Regions from separate parts of the Alcaligenes sp. LTN-3 genome, predicted to be linked through region 2. Evidence: riboswitches for the same ligand, from Rfam matches in the RefSeq annotation. Region 2 holds a riboswitch; the other holds the start of a gene.
The links. Region 2 has a riboswitch for FMN ahead of AC6I6N_RS03365 (riboflavin synthase subunit alpha). Riboswitches for the same ligand answer to the same signal wherever they lie in the genome.
Positions count from the first base shown of each region.

Region 1: it holds a riboswitch for FMN, as region 2 does, so the genes downstream of both, AC6I6N_RS16300 (6,7-dimethyl-8-ribityllumazine synthase) here and AC6I6N_RS03365 (riboflavin synthase subunit alpha) in region 2, are expected to answer to the same signal.

Region 1 is NZ_JCAPDN010000003.1:742,920-746,462, reverse strand. It holds gene AC6I6N_RS16310 (ComF family protein) at 1-121, opposite strand, end outside; gene AC6I6N_RS16305 (methyltransferase domain-containing protein) at 203-1,117, shown strand; FMN riboswitch at 1,222-1,364, shown strand; gene AC6I6N_RS16300 (6,7-dimethyl-8-ribityllumazine synthase) at 1,463-1,954, shown strand; gene AC6I6N_RS16295 (response regulator) at 2,067-2,762, opposite strand; gene AC6I6N_RS16290 (sensor histidine kinase) at 2,784-3,543, opposite strand, start outside.
Region 2 is NZ_JCAPDN010000001.1:686,755-690,297, forward strand. It holds gene AC6I6N_RS03355 (LLM class flavin-dependent oxidoreductase) at 1-119, shown strand, start outside; gene AC6I6N_RS03360 (SDR family NAD(P)-dependent oxidoreductase) at 272-1,021, shown strand; FMN riboswitch at 1,080-1,224, shown strand; gene AC6I6N_RS03365 (riboflavin synthase subunit alpha) at 1,376-2,011, shown strand; gene AC6I6N_RS03370 (AAA family ATPase) at 2,057-2,635, opposite strand; gene AC6I6N_RS03375 (hypothetical protein) at 2,586-2,825, shown strand; gene AC6I6N_RS03380 (hypothetical protein) at 2,829-2,993, shown strand; gene AC6I6N_RS03385 (aspartate ammonia-lyase) at 3,245-3,543, shown strand, end outside.

The DNA.
Region 1 (3,543 bases), on a different contig from region 2:
GGCAAAAACGGCACAGCGCGCCGCTTTGTGAACGTAATCCACACAACACACACGGTCGTGCCAGCAGTGGAATCCCTACAAGGCGATGGGGCGACTCGCGCCGAAACAGGGGATGCGCCATAATAGATCATTACCTTTGAGAGTCAGGCTGATCCGATCACAGCACATCCCGCTGAGCCAGGCCAGCAACGTCCGCGCAACTATGTCCCAGTTACCATCTTTACCAATCAACTCCGCCCACGTAGAGCAGCAATTCAATCGCCGCGCTCCTCTGGATCACGCTCAGTTTCTTTATGGTGAAGTCGCGCAACGGATGTTGTCACGGCTGGCCTTGGTACGCTTGCAACCCACTCATATTCTGGATGCTGGCTGTGGCGCCAGCCACGCACTGGAGCCCCTGCGCTCTCGCTACCCGGACATGAGCTATACCGGTCTGGATCGCAGCGCCAAGCTACTAGAGGTCGCCCGGGAGCGTTACCAATCCAAACCCAGCCTGTGGCAAAAACTGCGTAATCAGCCCACACCGGCAGCTAACTGGGTTCAGGCCGATATGGCCCATAGTGGCCTGCCCGCAGAAAGCCAGGAGCTGGTCTGGTCAAATATGGCGTTGCACTGGCATCCGGAACCGCATCGGGTTCTGGCCGAATGGAACCGTCTGCTAAAACCCGAAACGCTGGTCATGTTCTCCTGCCTGGGCCCCGGCTCTTTTGCCGAGCTGCGCAGCGCCATGGAACAAGCCGATTTAGGCACCAAAACGCTGGAATTCGTGGACATGCACGACTTTGGCGACCTGCTTCTGGAAAACGGCTTTGCTGACCCTGTGATGGATCAAGAAGTCGTGACCCTGACCTATCGCAGCGCTGAAAAACTGCTGGATGATTTGCGTCTGTTGGGCGGCAATCCACATCCTCAACGTAAGGCCAGCCTGAGCACGCTGCCCTGGCGTCAACGCCTGCTCAATGCGCTGGAAAAACAGCGCCATATGGATGGCACCTTGCATCTAAGCCTGGAAATTGCCTACGGGCACGCCTGGCGCGCCCGCAGCCGTCGCAGCACCTTGGGCGAGGTCAGCGTGCCAATCTCCACAATCAGCCGCCGCCCCAAACCCCAGGAATAAATTCCGCTACCAGGCATATTCCAGTAGCACCCCATCTATTTCAGACCTTCTCTGACAAAGAAAAGGTTTAGGGGTACACTTTTGCGGTTGGCCAAGCTGGCTAACTATGTTCTCAGGGCGGGGTGCAAGTCCCCACCGGCGGTAATGGCACTAGCCTAGCCCGCGAGCGCCTGACCTGTGGTCAGGGACAGCAGACCCGGTGTGATTCCGGGGCCGACGGTATAGTCCGGATAAAGAGAGAACGGGATATCCTCAACGACCTGTACAGGACTCATCCTGCTATGGGCTTGAGCTATCCTGCTTCCTGCATGCCCTGTTTTTGTTGTCATAAAACAGGAAACCAACATGAACAGCATTACCCCAGCCAATCTTCTGGCTCCCCGTATCGCCTTTATTCAAGCTTGCTGGCACAAGGACATTGTGGATCAGGCCCGCCTGGGTTTTATCGACGAAGTCAAAGCCATGGGCCACGACAGCAACTTGGTCGACTTCTTTGAAGTGGGCGGCGCCTTTGAAATCCCACTGCATGCACAACGTCTGGCCCAATCAGGTCAGTATGCCGCTGTTGTGGCAGCGGGTCTGGTGGTTGATGGCGGTATCTATCGTCACGACTTTGTGGCTACCGCTGTGATCCAAGGCTTGATGCAAGTCCAGCTCAGCACCAACGTGCCTGTGTTTTCAGTCGTGCTGACTCCGCACCATTTCCATGATGGCAAAGAGCACCACGATTACTTCCATCGTCACTTTGTGATCAAGGGCCAGGAAGCAGCCCGTACGTGCCTGGATACCGTGAGCAAGTTGCAGGTGCTGCCTGCGGCATCCGTCGCCGCTGTCTAAACGGCAAGGCGGCCTGAAGAGGCCGCCTCAATCCCTAACCCCTTGGGCTGCTTTACCCGCAGCGCCAAGGCTGGCCAGAAGCTTGCTGGCCATGCATTTGGTAACTACTGTATCAAGACTGGTTACGCTTGCGCGACGAGTCTATCCCCAACTGTTTAAGCTTGCGGTATAAGTGGGTACGCTCCAGCCCGGTACGCTCCGATACCCGCGTCATGCTGTGATTCTCGCGGCGCAGATGATATTCAAAATAAATGCGCTCGAATTCGTCACGCGCTTCGCGCAATGGCAAATCCAAGGAGATGCTGCCTAGCTGGGACTCGTCCTGTTCTACTTCAGGCACGGCCATGGCAGGCGCCATGCCAGGAACCATTGTCGCGGCCTCTGGGCGACGATCCCCACCTTGAACCACCGGGCGGGCCGCGGCAGCCAGCGCTTTGGGAGCCACAGTACGCTCCAGACCCGAAGCTACGGTCTTGAGCAAGCGCTGCATGGTGATGGGTTTTTCCAGGAAGTCCACTGCACCAATGCGGGTTGCTTCCACTGCGGTATCCACCGTGGCGTGGCCGCTCATCATGACCACAGGCATATCCAGCAAGCCTTGAGATGCCCACTCCTTGAGCAGGCTGACACCGTCAGTGTCCGGCATCCAGATATCCAGCAAGACCAGATCGGGACGGCCCCGCAAGCGTGCCTCGCGAGCCTGGGCGGCATTTTCTGCCAATTGCACGGTGTGCCCTTCGTCGTAAAGAATTTCCGACAAAAGTTCCCGAATGCCGATTTCGTCATCAACTACCAGAATTCTGGCCATAAAACGTCACCTACGTGATTTTTACGCATTATCGTTTGCTCGCCGCCCAGAGTCCAGACGAATATGCTGGCCAGCAAGCCGGGTAAAGAGGATGGAAATGCGAGCCCCCCCCTCACGACGATTGGAAACATCGATTCTGCCGCCGTGCTCCTCGATGATTTTCTTAACTATAGCAAGTCCCAGACCCGTGCCGGTGGGCTTGGTGGTTACGTATGGCTCAAAAACGCGCACCAGCATCTGAGGATCAAAACCAGGCCCGTTATCTGACACCACAAAACTGACCGCACCAGAAGAATCGGAACCTTCTACGCCCGCAATCATGGTTTTAACAAATACATGCGCCTGGTCAAGTGATTGATCCTGGGCTGCCGCTTCACGCGCATTGGCCAGCAGATTATGAATAACCTGACGCAGCTGCGTGGGATCTCCTTGCACCATCGGCAAATCAGGATCCAGCTCCACATCAATCGCCACACTATAACCATCGTCCCGGACCATGCCTTCTTCCGGGTCCCAACCATATAAGGTCAGCACTTCGGTAATCAGCTCGTTCAGATTCAGCGCTTGCATCTGGGTAGCGGGTTTACGGGCATACTCACGGAAATCTTCCACCATCTTTTTCAGCGAACTGACCTGGTTGACGATGGTATTGGTATAGCGCAGCAACATGGCAGCATGGACTTCGTCCAACTGCGACTCCAGTTTCATGGCCAGACGTTCGGCAGACAACTGAATCGGTGTTAAGGGGTTCTTGATCTCGTGTGCCAGACGTCGAGCCACC
Region 2 (3,543 bases):
GTATTCGAGACTTTGTTGAGCAGGTGATACCTGTTCTGCAAAAACGCGGTCTGTTCCGCCATGAGTACGAGCACAGCACTTTGCGTGGACACCTGGGGCTGGAGCGTCCTGCAGCCTGACCTTGGGATGAGAAAAAAGCGGGCATGTCCATTGCTGGATTTGTCCGCTTTTTCCCTAGGGGGAAGGGGCTACGAAGTTCCTGAAGTTTGCTATCCTTAATGCTTTAATTGTCGCCTGCTTAACGAGCAGCGAGCTGTATAGGGATCGCACTATGAAAACCGCCGTTGTCACCGGGGCCTCCTCAGGGTTTGGGGCCGCTCTTGCTCGTAAATTGGTATCTGAAGGGCACACCGTGCTGGGTCTGGCGCGCCGTCAGGACAAGCTGGATGCCCTGGCCGCCGAGCTGGGCGAGCGGTTTGTACCGGTCAGTGTGGATTTGACCGATCGTGCGCGTGCTGAGGCAGTGTTGGCGGATCTGACGGCTCGTTATCCCCATATCGACGTGCTGATCAATAACGCCGGTTTGGCGCTAGGCGTGGACAAGGCGCAAGACGCCAAGATGGATCAGTGGGATACCATGGTGGCTACCAATATCAGCGCGTTGCTGCATATTACGCACGCTTTGCTGCCAGGTATGGTCAAGCAGAACAAGGGCCATATCATCAATCTGGGCTCGACGGCGGGCGAATACGCTTACGCCGGCGGCAATGTGTACGGCGCTACCAAGGCATTTGTGCATCATCTGGGCCTGAATCTGCGTGCCGACCTGTCGGGTACGGCAGTGCGTGTCTCTACTGTGGCTCCTGGCCTGTGTTCCGGCACGGACTTCTCCGCCGTGCGTTTGGGCGATAAAGACAAAGCCGCTGCGCTTTACCAGAACGTGGATGCGCTGACGCCTGAGGATATCGCCAACACCATTACCTGGATCATGAATGCGCCTGCCCATATGAACGTCAACTACATCGAGTTGATGCCTGTGGCGCAAAGTTTTGCCGGCTTAAGTGTGCATCGCCAGGCTTGAGCTTGGCGACTGGGCTTGGGTCTGGCTTGATTAGACTTGGGCTCCGGTCTTACACTGCAACCGTCTTCAGGGCGGGGTGAAATTCCCCACCGGCGGTAAGGGATTCGTTCCCCAGCCCGCGAGCGATCTCCCCCTGGGAAAGATCAGCAGATCAGGTGCAAAGCCTGGGCCGACGGTCAGAGTCCGGATGAAAGAAGATGAAGCCTCGCTGCCTTGTGATCAAGGCAGCGAGGTGTTTTATTGCTGCCCGGAGGACGCATTGTTTAATCAAGGATGCGTTCAAATGAAAAATCTGAAAATCTCCCCTGCATTAGCCACTGGTCTTTTGCATGAATGTTGCGAAGGAGTGTGCTGATGTATACCGGAATTGTTAAAGCGGTTCGTCCTCTTACCGCGGTCAAGGCCGAGCTGGGCCGTACCGAGTTTGAAATCGATTTCACCGACGAGCTGCTGGTGGATCTGCAACTGGGTGCCAGTGTCAGCGTGGAAGGCACCTGCCTGAGCGTAACCAGTATCAGCGGCCCTAAAGTCACTTTTGATGCGATCCCTGTCACGCTGGAGCGCACGAATCTGGGCACGCTTAAAACAGGTGATCTGGTCAATATCGAGCGCTCGGCCAAGCTGAACGAGGAAATAGGCGGCCATGTGATGGCTGGCCATATCGCAACGACCGCAGAGGTGCTTGAATTGAGCATTACCGAGGCGGGTAACCGTCTGCGTTTCCGTGTACCAGAAGAGTGGGCGAAGTACGTGTTCCCACGCGGTTTTCTGGGCGTTAATGGCTGCAGCTTGACCGTGGCGGATGTGGAGGATGGCATTGTGACCATCAACCTGATCCCCGAAACCTTGCGCCAGACAACGTTCTCCCGCTACAAGGTGGGCGATCGCCTTAATATCGAGGTGGACCAACAGACGGTGGTATTAGTCGATGTGCTGGAGCGTACGGTGGCCGGTACCTTGTCGCGTGTGATGCCTGGTTTGAAAAACTGAACAAGGCTCGAGACCATATCAGTAAAAAGAAGGGCTGCTGGCCGATTAAGGCTGACAGCCCTTTTTTACTGCCTTGCGCTCCTTGTATGGAGCGGTCGTGCCTAGGGTATTGAGCACAAAATCAGCGCGCTTTTGGACTGTTGTCTTGGGAAGAATGCTCACTTGGTAGCCCAACAAAGGGTAGATACGCGTCAAGCGTTCGTACTCATGCAAAGCCGCGTTGATATCATGCCGGCGTTCCGGGTCCTGCTTATAAATCTGTGGCCAGGGCGGCGTTAAAAACACCCGAGGATGGTAGGGGTAAGCGCGACTGACCGCCTCCAGCAAGGGATGGCCTCTTAATTCTTGTAACGCGGCTGCCGCATCAATCAGGCCACGATCAAAAAACACCCACGAACCATCTTGAGCTGCGGTCACGTAGTCTGTTTGGGCAATCTTGAGCGCCTCTTGCAGAAAGGCCTCCAGATCCAGCCAGGGTAGAGCAGAGCCTTGGATGGCCAACTGTTCCTGAACAATACGTCGCCCAGGCTCTTGAATCACGGTATGCCCACGTTTTTGGAGCTCGGCTAACAAAGTGGACTTACCACCGCCGGAGCAACCTGAAATAAGGACGAAAGAATGCATAAAGAAATGCAGATCAATAAAAGAAAATAAGAACTTGGAAAAGCTGGGGCGAACCCCGAAGCTACGAAGAAGGGAAGAAGGGAAGAAGGGAAGAAGGGAAGAAGGGAAGAAGGGAAGAAGGGAAGAAGGGAAGAAGGGAAGAAGGGAAGAAGGGAAGAAGGGAAGAAGGCTTAGTTTAAGGCAGGGATGAGAAATGATGAACCCCGATCCCCTTGTGGGTGTACACAAACATCTAACCCGCCTATCTTCAAGGCATCCAACAAAGAAAATAAATGCAATTAACGGAAAAGAATTCCAAACATTGAAAAAAAGTATCCAACAAAAAGAGGGGCGATTTTGGGAGAAAACCGCATGGTAATACAGCCGGATAAAACCCACAGCCGCACAGTCTGATGACTTCTGTTCGGGTTTCCGTCTTTTTTGGGCTTGCCGTGTTCGGAAATCCGAACAGAAGGGAGCGTATTGTCAGTGTCTCTACAATCAGTGCACAAAAAATGGCTTGTTTTTCAATAGGCTAGTGCAATCCGCTGTTGTTGGCACAGTTGTTGCTTTTAACTCCGGTACAACAACCCCAATTTTTGGGGCCCTACATAAAAACGGAGAGATGACATGACTGATTGCACCGCAACGGCTCACACGCGCCTGGAAAAAGACTTGCTAGGAACTCGGCCCGTACCTGACTCGGTGTATTTTGGCGTTCACACCCTGCGAGCCGTTGAAAACTTCGATATTACGGCGACACCTATTTCAAACTATCCCGATTTGATTCGTGCCCTGGCACAGATCAAAGCATCCGCCGCGCAGGCTAACCACGCGCTGGGAGCATTGGATGCCGTCAAGAAAGAAGCGATTGTGCAGGCATGCCGAGAAATTGAGTCCGGCCAGCATCACGACCATTTTGTGGTGGA